Regions from separate parts of the Nocardioides sp. Soil_C_8 genome, predicted to be linked through region 3. Evidence: predicted binding sites of a transcription regulator. Region 3 holds the regulator's gene; each other region holds the start of a gene.
What was found. The regulator LexA, encoded in region 3, represses DNA repair genes until DNA is damaged. The targets are predictions, from matches to a motif close to TCGAACANNTGTTCGA.
Positions count from the first base shown of each region.

Region 1: the regulator LexA is predicted to act here: its motif matches at 1,700-1,715, upstream of AC3A3L_RS04115 (alpha-ketoglutarate-dependent dioxygenase AlkB).
Region 2: the regulator LexA is predicted to act here: its motif matches at 1,576-1,591, upstream of recA (recombinase RecA).
Region 4: the regulator LexA is predicted to act here: its motif matches at 1,181-1,196, upstream of AC3A3L_RS18440 (DUF6504 family protein).

Region 1 is NZ_JBDGKQ010000001.1:835,179-838,430, reverse strand. It holds gene AC3A3L_RS04125 (FAD binding domain-containing protein) at 1-349, shown strand, start outside; gene AC3A3L_RS04120 (SRPBCC family protein) at 352-1,065, shown strand; gene AC3A3L_RS04115 (alpha-ketoglutarate-dependent dioxygenase AlkB) at 1,066-1,686, opposite strand; gene AC3A3L_RS04110 (GntR family transcriptional regulator) at 1,798-2,520, shown strand; gene AC3A3L_RS04105 (HD domain-containing protein) at 2,507-3,100, opposite strand; gene AC3A3L_RS04100 (oxygenase MpaB family protein) at 3,097-3,252, opposite strand, start outside.
Region 2 is NZ_JBDGKQ010000003.1:313,475-316,726, reverse strand. It holds gene AC3A3L_RS15090 (regulatory protein RecX) at 1-396, opposite strand, end outside; gene recA (recombinase RecA) at 386-1,438, opposite strand; gene AC3A3L_RS15080 (MFS transporter) at 1,647-2,903, opposite strand; gene AC3A3L_RS15075 (DUF3046 domain-containing protein) at 2,900-3,094, opposite strand; gene AC3A3L_RS15070 (class I SAM-dependent methyltransferase) at 3,091-3,252, opposite strand, start outside.
Region 3 is NZ_JBDGKQ010000002.1:733,986-737,237, reverse strand. It holds gene AC3A3L_RS13320 (NAD(P)/FAD-dependent oxidoreductase) at 1-1,200, opposite strand, end outside; gene lexA (transcriptional repressor LexA) at 1,289-2,011, opposite strand; gene AC3A3L_RS13310 (SDR family NAD(P)-dependent oxidoreductase) at 2,140-2,934, shown strand; gene AC3A3L_RS13305 (LysM peptidoglycan-binding domain-containing protein) at 3,123-3,252, shown strand, end outside.
Region 4 is NZ_JBDGKQ010000004.1:298,634-301,885, reverse strand. It holds gene AC3A3L_RS18455 (DUF4126 domain-containing protein) at 1-90, opposite strand, end outside; gene AC3A3L_RS18450 (YbaK/EbsC family protein) at 104-577, opposite strand; gene AC3A3L_RS18445 (hypothetical protein) at 624-1,091, shown strand; gene AC3A3L_RS18440 (DUF6504 family protein) at 1,275-1,598, shown strand; gene AC3A3L_RS18435 (SAV_6107 family HEPN domain-containing protein) at 1,610-2,053, shown strand; gene AC3A3L_RS18430 (DNA polymerase III subunit alpha) at 2,066-3,252, shown strand, end outside.

The DNA of each region.
Region 1 (3,252 bases), on a different contig from region 3:
CCTCACCGAGGTCCGGGTCCCCAAGCACACCGGCTGGGGTGCGCACTACGAGAAGTTCGTGCGCGTGGCCCATCAGTGGCCCATCGTCGCGGTCGCCGCGACGGTGCGGGGCTCGATCGACGAGGCACGCGTGGGGCTGACCAACATGGGGTCGACGCCGCTGCGGGCGACCGCCACCGAGCAGGCGCTCGCCGGTACCAGCGCGACGGAGGACGGCGTACGCGACGCGGCACAGCTCGCCGCGGAGGGCACCAACCCGCCCTCGGACCTCAACGGCGCCGCGGACTACCGCCAGCACCTCGCACGCGTGCTCACCGGCCGGGCCGTGCTGAAGGCGGCGGGTGCCTAGGCATGGAGCTGAGCCACCGCTTCACCGTCCCGATCGGCGTCGAGGAGACCTGGGCGCACTTCAACGACATCGCCTCGGTCGCCGAGTGCTTCCCGGGCGCGCAGGTGACCGAGGCCGACGAGGACTCGTTCTCCGGGTCGGTGAAGGTCAAGCTCGGGCCGATCGCCCTGCAGTACAACGGCAGCGGGACGTTCGTGGAGAAGGACGCCGAGGCGCACCGCTTCGTCGTCGACGCCAAGGGCAAGGACAAGCGCGGCAACGGCACCGCGGGGGCGAAGGTCACGGTCTCGATGGTCGACGCCGGCAGCTCGACCGACGTGTCGGTGGAGACCGACCTCGCCATCACCGGGAAGCCGGCCCAGTTCGGGCGCGGGGTGATGCAGGACGTCTCCGACAAGCTGCTCGGGCAGTTCGTCGCCTGCCTCGAGCAGCGGCTGGCGGCGCCCGCGGAGTCCTCCGACGCGCCGGACGCGTCATCGGACGAGACGCCCCAGGAGGTGGCCGCGACGTCCGTGCAGCCCCCACCGCCGTCCTCGCCGCCCGCCGCGGCCGCCCCGCTGCCCCCACCCGCACCACCGAGGCCGCCGCCGCGGGAGCCCGAGGCGCTCGACCTCGGCAGCGCCGTGCTCCCGGTGCTCGCGAGGTCGTACTGGAGGCAGGCGCTCGCCGCGCTGGTCGTCCTCGTGGTGCTGCGACGGCTGCTGCGGAGGTCGTGATCAGAAGACGTTGAGCGGGCGGAACTGGACCGACAGCCGCGGTCCGGAGTGGGCGACCTTGGGCACGGAGTGCTCCCAGGTGCGCTGGCACGAGCCGCCCATCACGACCAGGTCGCCGTGGCCCATGGTCAGCGCGATCGACGCACCCCCGCCGCGCGGGCGCAGCAGCAGCCGGCGGGGGTCGCCGACGCTGACGATGGCCACCATGGTGTCGCTGGTGCGACCGCGTCCGATCGTGTCGCCGTGCCACGCCACCGAGTCGCGCCCGTCGCGGTAGTAGCAGCAGCCGGCCGTCACGAAGGGCTCGCCCAGCTCGGGGAGGTAGTGCTCGCTCAGCGCGGTGCGCGCCTGCGTCAGCGCGGGGTGGGGGAGCGGGTCGGCGGCGAGGTAGGTGTGCACCAGCCGGGGCACGTCGACCACGGCGTCGTACATCTCGCGGCGCTCGGCCCGCCAGGGCACCCGTTCGACGAGTGCGGAAAACACGGTGTCGGGGTCGCGTAGCCAGTTGCGTTGCACGTCCACCCACGCTCCGTGGGACAGCTGGCGACGCTCAGGAGCCAGCACCACGGAATCCGCGGTGTCGTCGGCGAAGAGGGACGTCTGGAAGTCCACGGGACCCATGGTACGCGATGAATCGAACATCCGTTCGAAACTCAAGAAATCCTCAAGGGTTTACCACAGGCTTGGTCAATTTGCGGACCGCCGGTCCAGCCCAGTCCTAGCCTGAGTGCCATGGAACCCGTGGACCTCGTCGTCCCGCGCCAGCGGGCGCTGAAGCACGTCCAGGTCCGCGAGCACGTGAGGGGCCTCATCGAGGCCCAGCCGCCCGGCTCCGCGGCCCCGTCCGAGCGCGAGCTCGTCGCCCGGTTCGGCGTCGCGCGGATGACCGTACGACAGGCGCTCGACGCCCTCGTCGCCGAGGGCCTGCTCGAGCGGATCCCGGGTCGCGGCACCTTCGTCGCCCAGCCTCCCCGCACAGCCGGCCGGCTCACGTCGTTCACCGAGGAGATCCGCCGCCGCGGGATGCTGCCGGAGTCGCAGACCCTCCTCGCCCGCGTCGAGCAGGCCGGCCCCGGCGTCGCCCGCGCGCTCGACATCTCGCCCGGTGACCCGGTGCTCCACTGGCGCCGGCTGCGCCGCGCCGACCAGGCCATCGTCTGCGTCGAGGACGCCTACCTCAACGAGGTGCTGCTGCCGGGGTTCCTCCAGCACGGCACCCCCACCAGCCTCTACGAGGCGCTCGCCGCCCGCGGCCTGCGCCCGACCGAGGTGGAGGACTCCATCAGCGCCGACCGGGCGAGCGCCGACGAGGCGGCGGTCCTCGAGGTGGACGAGGGCGACCCGGTGCTGCGCCACGCGCGGCGCGCCGTGTCCGACGGTCGCATCGTCGAGGTCTCCCGCACCTGCTACCGGCACGACCGCTTCACGGTCTACCTCCAGCTCAACGACCGCTGAGGTCCTCGAGCTCCGCGAGCTCGCGCTCGAGGTTCGCCCGCGCGGCGTCCTCCCACAGCTCGCGCGCCTGCGGGGTGCTGAACACCTGCTCCCGGTTGACCAGGTCGCGCAGCACTGCTGCCCGGCCGGCCCGGAAGTCGTCGTCGCCGACGTGGGCGAAGTCCGCGCGCACCCCGGCGACGTAGGCGTCGTACCGCTCACGCGGCGCGGCCAGGATGCCGAGGTCGGCATCGCTGAGCGCGGCCCCCGCGGGGTCGTCCGCGCTGGGGCGGTGCTCGGCGGTCATCCGCACGAGCCGCGCGACCTCGTCGCGGCGTCCCGGAGCAAGCGCGCGCTCGGCCCACAGCGCGGAGCGTTCCTCGTCCTCCTGGGCGCCGTCGTAGACGGCGTCGTGGAACCACGCGGCGAGGCGCACCGACATGGCGTCGAACCGGCACCCCGCCGCGGCCAGCAGGTCGAGCCGGTCCAGGACCTCCTCGAGGTGGCGGAGGTCGTGGTAGCCGGGCCGGTCCCAGGCCGCGAGCAGGTCGTCGCGGAGGTCGTGGTGGTCGGCGAGCGGCCAGCGGTCGGCAAGGCTCACTGCTGGGTCGCCTGCTGCAGCTCACGGGCCTCGGCGTGACCGGAGGCCATCGCCCACCGGATCGTGCGGGTGGCTGCCGCGCCGAGCACGCGGTTGGTCACCGGGGGCACGGGCGGCAGTCGCAGCTCGCGGCGGGCGGCGGCCGGCAGCAG
Region 2 (3,252 bases), on a different contig from region 3:
CAGCTTGTCGGCCAGCTCCTTGCGGGAGCGGGCCTGCCCGGTCAGCGTGTCCAACAGGATCTTGCGGGCGACGGCCTCGGGATCGGCCTCGAGCTCGGCGGCCGCGGCCTCCTCGCGGGCGAGCCTGGCTGCCTCGCGCTCCTCCCAGGTGCGGGTGCGGCGGCCGCCCTTGCCGCCCTTGCCGCCCTTGCCGCCCTTGCCGCCCTTGCCGGCCTTGCCGGCCTGGCGCTTCCTGCCGCCCCCGCTGTCGCCGCCGCCGCTGTCGCCGCCACCGCCTGGGCGGGACGGACGCCGCTCGGCGGGCGTGGGTGGGGTCTCCCCCACCCACGCCTCGACTCCGAGCGCGACGTCGCCGACCCAGTCGGGTGCGGGACGGGTCTCACCCTCAGAAGTCATTGACCCCGATGGGCTCGTCGCTCAGGTCGTCGCCGGGCTTGTCGACGGCAGGGGTGACACCGAGCTTCTCGAGGATGAGCTTCTCGATCTCGTTGGCGAGGTCGGGGTTGTCGCGCAGGAAGTTGCGCGAGTTCTCCTTGCCCTGGCCGAGCTGGTCGCCCTCGTAGGTGTACCAGGCGCCGGCCTTGCGGATCAGGCCCGCCTCGACGCCGACGTCGATGAGGCCGCCCTCGCGGCTGATGCCCTTGCCGTACATGATGTCGAACTCGGCCTGCTTGAACGGCGGGGCCACCTTGTTCTTCACGACCTTGACGCGGGTGCGGTTGCCGACCATGTCGGTGCCGTCCTTGAGCGTCTCGATGCGGCGCACGTCGAGGCGCACCGAGGAGTAGAACTTCAGGGCGCGACCACCGGTCGTGGTCTCCGGCGAGCCGAACATCACGCCGATCTTCTCGCGCAGCTGGTTGATGAAGATCGCGGTGGTGCCGGAGTTGTTGAGGGCACCGGTCATCTTGCGCAGCGCCTGGCTCATCAGGCGGGCCTGGAGGCCGACGTGGCTGTCGCCCATCTCGCCCTCGATCTCGGCGCGGGGCACGAGCGCGGCCACCGAGTCGATGACGATCAGCGACAGCGCGCCGGAGCGGATCAGCATGTCGGCGATCTCGAGCGCCTGCTCACCCGAGTCGGGCTGGGAGACCAGCAGCGCGTCGGTGTCGACGCCGAGGGCCTTGGCGTAGTCGGGGTCGAGCGCGTGCTCGGCGTCGATGAAGGCGACGATGCCGCCGGCCGCCTGGGCGTTGGCCACCGCGTGGAGGGCGACCGTCGTCTTGCCGGAGGACTCCGGACCGTAGATCTCCACCACACGACCACGCGGCAGGCCGCCCAGGCCGAGGGCCACGTCGAGGGCGATCGACCCCGTCGGGATCACCTCGAGCGGCGCACGCGTCTCGTCGCCCAGTCGCATGACCGAGCCCTTGCCGAACTGCTTCTCCACCTGTGCGAGCGCGGCGTCGAGGGCCTTCTCGCGGTCTGCACCAGCCATTGCTGTGTCCCGTCTTGTCGTCGTGTCGTGTGAGGTACGTCTGCGACGCTAGGGCGAGCCACCGACAGTCCCTGATCAGGACGGTCGAACGCTGTGGACAACCTCGCCCCTCGTCGTACCTGTGGATGAACAGTAGCCCGAACAGGTGTTCGACGCGCGCTCCGGTCCCGGCGTGTCGCCGCCGAGACCTGGCGGGGCGAGGTGCGGCTCAGGAGTGCCGGCGGGTGACGGTGCCGGCGACCACGACCGCGACCGCCAGCAGCGCTGCGAACGTCGCCAGGGCGGCGTATCCCAGCGCGCCCACGATGACCCCGGCGAGGGCTCCACCCCCGGCGGCGGTGAGCGACATGGCCATGTCGGAGGTGCCCTGGACGTCGGTGCGGGACTCGATGGGCGTGCGGTCGGCGATCACGGTGGACGCGGCCACAGTGGCGCACGACCAGCCCAGGCCGAGGAGGAACAGCCCCGCGAAGATCTGCCACGAGGTGCCCTGCGGCGAGAGCCCGCACAGCGCCAGGGACACCAGCAGCACCACTCCCCCGGTGACCAGGACGACCGACCGGCCGAAGCGGTCGGCGGCCCACCCGACGAGCGGGGAGAAGGCGAACATGCCCAGCACGTGGATCGAGATGACGAACCCGATGACCTCGAGGTGAGCACCGCCGTGCTCCATGTGGAGCGGGGTCATGATCATCACGGTGACCATCGCGGCGTGGGCGCAGGCCATCGCCACCACCGCGGCCCCGACCGCCGGCACGTCGCGCACCACCGCGACGAAGCGGGCCCACGACCGGCCACGGGGCTCGGGGCCCGCACTCGGCACGACGCCGGCCGTCTCCTGCGCGAGCAGCAGCGGGTCCGGGCGGAGCCGCCACCAGACCCACCCGGCGGCGAGGACCAGGACGACCGAGCCGATGGCGAAGCCCCCGGTCAGCTCGGGCACGCCCATGGCACGGGCGACGGCCGCCCCCGCACCGAGGAGGTTCGGACCGGCGACGGCGCCGATCGTGGTCGCCCACACGACGAGCGACAGGGCACGGGCACGGTGCTCCTGGGTCGCCAGGTCGGTGGCGGCGTAGCGCGACCCGTTGTTGACCGCCGTCGTGGCACCCAGCATGAGGGCGCCGAGCAGCAGCACCGCCATCGAGTCGACGACGCCGGACACGACGGCCAGGACCGCGCCGGTCGCCCCGATCAGGTAACCCGCGACCAGCCCGACCCGTCGCCCGCGGCGGCGCATGACGCGCGCGAGGCCGTAGGCGGCGGCTGCCGTGCCGAGCACCTGGAACGTCTGGGCGAGGCCGGCCATCGTCTCGCTGCCGGAGATGTCGCGGGCGAGCAGGGAGGCCGTCGCGACGCCGATGGTCACCCCGACGGCGCCCACCGCCTGGGACACCACGAGGGTGCGGACCGTGCGCCGCTGGACGTCCGCGACTGTCTGGCCCGCGGCGAGCCGGGTGGTCACCGCTCGCTGTCCGGCAGCTCGAGCTGTCGGCGCACGGCGGCCCAGACCTGCTTGGGCGGCACCCCGGCGTCCAGTGCCTCCTGCGTCGTGCGACCGTCGAGGTCGCGCACGACGGTGAGCTCGGCCCACGTGCGGGAGTAGGCCCGCCCGAGGGTCTCGTCGAGCCGCGCCCAGAACTCCGTGTGCCTCATGACGACACCCCATCACGGACCGCCGACAGCTCGAGCCAGGTCTCCCCCCGGTCGCCCCCGATCCCCTGTCGGACCACGACGTCGCCGAAGCCCGAGGCACGGACCACGGCCTCGACGTCGGCCGCCCACCAGTAGGTGAAGTGTCGCGGACCGCTGAT
Region 3 (3,252 bases):
CCCCCGCAGCGACTCCGGGTCGGACACGGGAGACTCGGACGTCTCCTTGATCAGCTCGCGGGCCTTGTCGACGCTGTCCCAGACGTTCCACAGCAGCACGCCGCGGACCTGGCCCGACTTCAGGTAGTAGACGACGCCGGTGCCGACCTCGCCGTCCTTCCAGTCCTCGACCATGTCGAGGCGGCTGCTGGTCTCGCCGACGGCCTCGTAGCCGTAGTCGAGGATGTCGGACCAGAAGAACGGCGTGTAGTCGTACGCGTCCTCGGCACCCGCCATCACCTTGCCGGCGTGCTCGCCGGACTTCTCGGCGTGGTCGACGTGCTCGACGCGGCGGCGCCCGAGGAGCGCGTCGGGGTACGACGCCACGTCGCCCGCGGCGTACACGTCCGCGTCGCTGGTGCGCAGGTGCTCGTCCACCACGACGCCGTTGTCGACCTCGAGGCCGGCCGCCTCGGCGAGGCCGGTGCGCGGGAGGACGCCGACTCCTATGACGGCTGCGTCGGCGGTGATGGACGTGCCGTCGCCGAGGCGGATGCGTACGCCGCCGTCGTCCTCCTGACCACCCTCGACCGAGCCGTGCACGACGGTGACCCCGCGATCGGCGAAGGCCTTGGTGAGGGTGGCGGCGAGGGCGCGGGGGAACATCAGCTCCTGGACGTCCTCGAGGTCGAGCACGAGCGTGACCTGCACGCCGTTCTGCACGAGGGACGAGGTGATCTCCGAGCCGATGTAGCCGCCGCCGATGACGGCGACGTGGCTGCCCTCGGTCGCGACGGCACGCAGCCGCTGGTAGTCGGCGGCGGTGCGGTAGTAGATGACCCGCGGACCGGGGTCGACCCCCAGCACGCGCGGCTCGGCGCCGGTGGCGAGCAACAGCTTGCCGTAGCCGACGGTGCTGCCGTCGGCGAGGCGTACGACATGTGCGCCGGGGTCGATCTCGGTCACGGTCGTGTCGGTGACCAGGTCGACGGCGTCGTCCGCGTCGAGGTCGCCGGCGAGCGAGGACCCCTCGAGGGTCTCGTCGTCCTTGAGCCAGAGGTCCTTGGTGAGGACGGGTCGGTAGACCGGCTTGTCGGGCTCGGAGCCGAGGACGGCGATGCGGCCGCTCGCGTCCTGAGACCGGATGCCCTTCACGGCGCTCGCCGCGGCGACCCCCGCACCGACGATGACGTAGTCATAGGACTGCTCGACGTTGCTCATGCGGCCATCGTGGCCTGAGGTCGGTGCCCTTTCAACACCCCTTCGTCCCGCTGGTCGAGGAGCGACGGAGTCGCGTCACGAGACCGGGTCAGAGGCTGCGCAGCACCGCCGTCACGACGCCGAGGATCGTGGCGTTGTCGCCGGGGATCGGGTCGTAGGCGTCGTTGTGGGGGAGCAGCCACACGTGGCCGTCCTTGCGCTGGAACGTCTTGACGGTCGCCTCGCCCTCGATCATCGCCGCGACGATCTGGCCGTTGGTGGCGGTCTGCTCCTGGCGGATGACGACGTAGTCGCCGTTGCAGATCGCCGCGTCGACCATCGAGTCACCGGAGACCTCGAGGAGGAAGAGCGTGCCGTCGCCGACGAGCTGCTTGGGCAGCGGGAAGACGTCGGTGACCTGCTCCTCGGCGAGGATCGGGCCACCGGCGGCGATCCGGCCGACGACCGGGACGTTGGTCGCGACGGGGTTCGCGTCGCCGATGCCGGTCTCGTCGAAGGTGCTCTCGTCGGCGCTCGACATGCTGCGCCGCGCGGCCATCACCTCGGGCAGGAACACCTCGAGGGCACGGGGCCGGTTGGGGTCACGCTTGAGGAAGCCCTTGCCCTCGAGCACGCGCAGCTGGTGGGCGACGCTGGACGACGACGTGAGGCCGACGGCCTGGCCGATCTCGCGCATCGAGGGCGGGTAGCCCTTGGTCTCGATGGAGTCCTTGATCGTGGCGAGCACCCGCTGCTGGCGCGGGGTCAGGCCGGTGGCGTCCGGGGGACCGTCGGGCATCTCGATGACGTTCTTGTCGTCCTGCTTGGCCATGCGTCCTCCAGTGACGTCGACCCCTCCGTCCGCGGCTGGACAGGGAGGATCTGGTGCGCCCACCGTAGACCTCCCGGCACCGCAGGATCAAACACCTGTTCGAAGCCGCGTGTCGCTACTGTCCGGGCATGTCGACTGCGCTCCAGACCTCGTGCGTCGTGACCGGTGGTGCCCGCGGGATCGGGCGCGGGGTCGCCGAGCTGATGGTCGCGCGCGGCCACCACGTCGTCATCGGCGACGTCGACGGATGGGCGGCCGCCGCGACGGCCGCGGAGATCGGCGCGGTCGCCGGCCTCGCCCAGGACGTACGCGATCCTTCGTCGCACCGTCTGGTTGCCGAGGAGGCAGCGAGGCACGGGCAGCTCACGGCGTGGTTCAACAACGCCGGCGTCGGTGACGACGGCGCGCTCGCCGACCTGTCGGAGGAGCAGGTGCGCCGGTTGGTGGAGGTCAACCTGCTCGGTACGACGTGGGGCATGCGCGCGGCGCTCGCTGCCTTCGGACCCGCGGGCGGCGACGTCGTCAACGTCGCGTCGCTCTCCGGGCTCGGCCCGGTGCCGGGCTACAGCACGTACGCCGCGACGAAGGCCGCTGTCGTCTCCCTGTCGGCGTCGGTCAACGCCGAGGCGCCCCGCGGGGTGCGGGTGCACGCGCTGTGCCCGGACGGCGTCGACACCGCGATGCTCGCCGCGCAGGACCCCGACGGGCTGGGGTCGCAGCTGACCTGGTCCGGCGGCCGGATCCTTACTGTCTCCGAGGTCGCGGAAGCCGCGGTGGCCCTCGTCGGCTCGCGTCGCGTGGTGCGGACGATGCCTGGCTGGAGGGGAGGGGTCGTGCGGGGAGCGGCCCTCTCACCGGGCTCGCTCGAGTACGCCGCGCGGCTGTTCGCTGCCCAGGGTCGCCGGGCGATGCGACGCCGCTGACGGCTGTTCGAACACGCCGAACATTTGTTCGACGAGGTGCTTGAACTGTTCGAACACGTGCTCTAACGTCGTACACATGTTCGATCGAATGTCTGATCGACACCCGGTGGCCGAGGCCACTGTCGGTGGGTCCGACTAGACATTCGCTCGACAGAACACGACCGGCTGATCTTCCCCAGGAGGCCACCATGAGCACCCTCAGCCTTGCCCCCGCTTTCACTGCCACCCCGCGTGCCCGCTCGACGGTCCGTCTGACCCGTCGCGGCCGCCTGGTGGTGTTCCTGACGTCGCTGTTCCTCGTCCTCGGCGTGGCGTTCA
Region 4 (3,252 bases), on a different contig from region 3:
TCGGTCGGAGATGCCCAGCACCAGCACGACGAGGTAGGCGTTGATGCCGCTCGCCCAACCGCTCGAGAAGGCCAGCGCGAGGCTGTCCATCAGCGCGCCCCCATCAGTCCACCTCGACCTCGACGGCGCCGGTCATCCTCACGAGCTCGTCGTAGGACGTCGAGAACACCGCGGCCGGGTGGCCGGCCGCCGCCCACACGACCTCGTGGCGACGCAGCCACGGGTCGATCCAGGTGCGGATCGGCGCCGGGTGGTCGATGGGGGAGACGCCACCGATGACCTGGCCCGTGTGGCGGCGCACGAAGTCGGGGTCGGCGCGCTCGAGGCGCGTGACGCCGATGCGGTCGGCGACCGCCGCGGTGTCGACGCGGTGGGCACCGGAGGTCAGGACCAGGACGGGCTCGCCGTCAGCATCGAAGAGAAGGCTGTTGGCGATGGCGCCGACCTCGCACCCGAGTGCCGCCGCGGCGAGTGCCGCAGTGTGGGCGCTGTCGGGCAGGATGACCACGTCACCGGCGCCACCGCGCCGGGCGAGGTCGCCTCGAAATGAGGTGATCGATGCGTGCTCGGTCGACATGATGCGAGCCTAGCCACGAACGACGACAGCTGAGGGGTACTCCACGATGGCGCGCGACCTGCCCGGATCCGTGGTCAACAGCATGCGAGTGCTCGGGCTGATCGTGGCCACGGCCGGCGTGATCACGCTGCTGATCTGGCTGATGCGCGACGACGTCATCCTCGGGTGGGCCGAGGGCAACCCGTCGGCGCAGGAGCTCCTCGCCCAGGGCGGCATCGAGCTGCTGCGGGAGAGCCCGATCGTGCCCGGCTTCGTGGCCCTGTCGATCGTCGCCTTCGTCGGCTTCGCGGCGCTGGTGCTCGTGCTCGGCTGGTTCTTCGTCGGCGGCTACGGCTGGACGCGTCCCGTGCTCACCGCCACCGCCGGTGTCGGCGTCCTGGTCGGCATCGTCTGCCTCGACAGCCACCTGCCGATCATCTTCGTGGTGCTGTCGGCCCTCGTGATCGCCGAGGGCCTGGTGCTCTCGTTCTTCCTGTGGCAGCGCGAGACGACCGACTACCTGCGCAGGGTCTGACGCCTCCTCCCGCCGGACGCGTCCTTCGTCCCGAGCTCGGGCGCGGGCCTTGACGGGCTGTCGGTGGGAGGGAGTACCGTTCTGGGTGTTCGAACAGATGTTCGATGCGACCCGGTGGCGGTGACCTCGACCCCCACCGTTCCCGGGTCGGCCCCGGGGTCGACGGATGTGCGAGGAGGCGCGATGAGGCAGTACGACGACCCCGTCGAGGTGCGACGGGGCGAGGCGGAGGACCCTGACCAGTTCCTGTGGCGGGGCAGGTTGTGGAAGGTGCGCGCGGTGGTCGCGCACTGGGTGGAGACCGGTGCCTGGTGGCAGGGCGGGGCCGAGGGCGCGCAGCGGGGCGCGGCCGACCTCGTCGCCGAGCGCGAGCTGTGGCGGGTGGAGGCCGGCCGCGGCATGCCGGGCGGACGACAGCAGTCCGGCGACCAGCAGTCCTACGGCGTGTTCGACCTCTCCTTCGACTGGACCGACGGGCGCTGGCAGCTCGTCGGGTGCCTGGACTGAGGGGGCCGACGATGACCACGACGACCAGTCGCCGATCGGTGAGCGGGCCCGGTGCCGGGCCCCACCTGCTCCCTGCCACCGCCCACTCCTACCTCGAGCGTTCCGCCACGTCCCTGCGGGACGCGATCACCGCGCGCGACGTGCCGACCCGATACGCCTGCGCCCACGTCGCAGCGCTCTGTGCGGCGGCCGCCCTGCTCGCGGCCAAGGCCCGCCCGGCTCCGCGTGGCCGGAGGCAGAAGAACGCCTGGGTCCTGCTCGCCGAGGTGGCTCCCGAGCTGTCCGAGTGGGCGAGCTTCTTCGCCGCCGGAGCCGGCAAGCGCGCCGCTGCCGAGGCCGGGTCGACCCGGGCCGTCACCGAGCGGGAGGCCGACGACCTGGTGCGTGACGCCGACCGGTTCCTGGCCGTGGTCGAGCAGGCGCTCGGCCTGGTCCCGCATGCCAGCGTCGCCTGAGGGCGGGGCGAGGTGTCGCCTGACCCGTTCGTCCACCTCCACGTCGCCTCCGGGTTCTCGCTGCTCCACGGCGCGTCCCACCCCCACGTGCTCGTCGAGCGCGCGGCCGAGCACGGCATGGACACCCTCGCGCTCACCGACCGGGACGGCACCTACGGCGCGGTGAAGTTCGTGGGCGCCGCCGGCCGGGCCGGCATCCGGCCGGTGCTCGGGGTCGACCTCGCCGTCGCCCCGACCACCGGTGCGGCGCTCGGGGACCGACCCGTCCGCGGCGCACGCCCGGCCCCCCGTCGTACCCCCGTCCGCGGTGGCGTGGCGCGCGACCCGTCCCTGCAGCAGGGCGGCAGCGCGCGCGTCACGTTCCTGGCGATGGGCCGGGCCGGGTGGGCGGCGATGTGCCGGATGGTGTCCTCGGTCCACCTGTCGGGAGAACGCGGCAGGCCCGTCGCGACGCTCGACCTGCTCGCGCCCCACCTCGCGGGAGGCGACGTGCTCGTGCTCCTCGGTCCGTCCTCGGAGCTGGGCGCGGTCGCCACCCGGCGACGGGACGACCTCGGCCCGGCAGCGCTCGCGCCGTGGCTCGAGGTCGTCCCGCGACCCAACCTGGTCGTCGAGCTGGTGTCCCACCGGCTCGGTGGGCGCGGCGGTGCCTGGGGTCCGGGCACGTCCGCCCACGCCGCCCGGATGGCGGGCCTCGCACGCCGCGCCGGGCTCGCCACGGTGCTCACCAACGCGGTGCGCTACACCGACCGGCTCGACGCGCCGACCGTCGACGTCCTCGACGCAGCCCGGCGACTGGTGCCGCTGGGCTCGCCCGGGCTCCGCGACGTCGGCCCCCACGGCAGCCGCGGCAACGCCGAGGGGTTCCTCAAGTCCGGCAAGCAGATGCACGAGGTGGCCGAGGAGATCTGCCGCCTGGCCGGGCTGGGCGACGCCGAGCTGGAGGCGCGGCGGCTGCTCGCCCGCACGAGGGCGTTGGCCGACCGGTGCGCGCTCGACCCGCGCACCGACCTGGGCATCGGCGAGGTGCACTTCCCCGAGCTCGACCTCCGCGGTGCGGGGTCGGACCGCACGGCCGACCACCTGCTGCGGGCGCGGTGCGAGGCGGCGATCGGCCGGCGCTACGGCACGGGTCCGAGGATACGGGTCTGGAAGCGGCTCGACGACGAGCTCGAGACGATCCGGTCGCTGGGCTACGC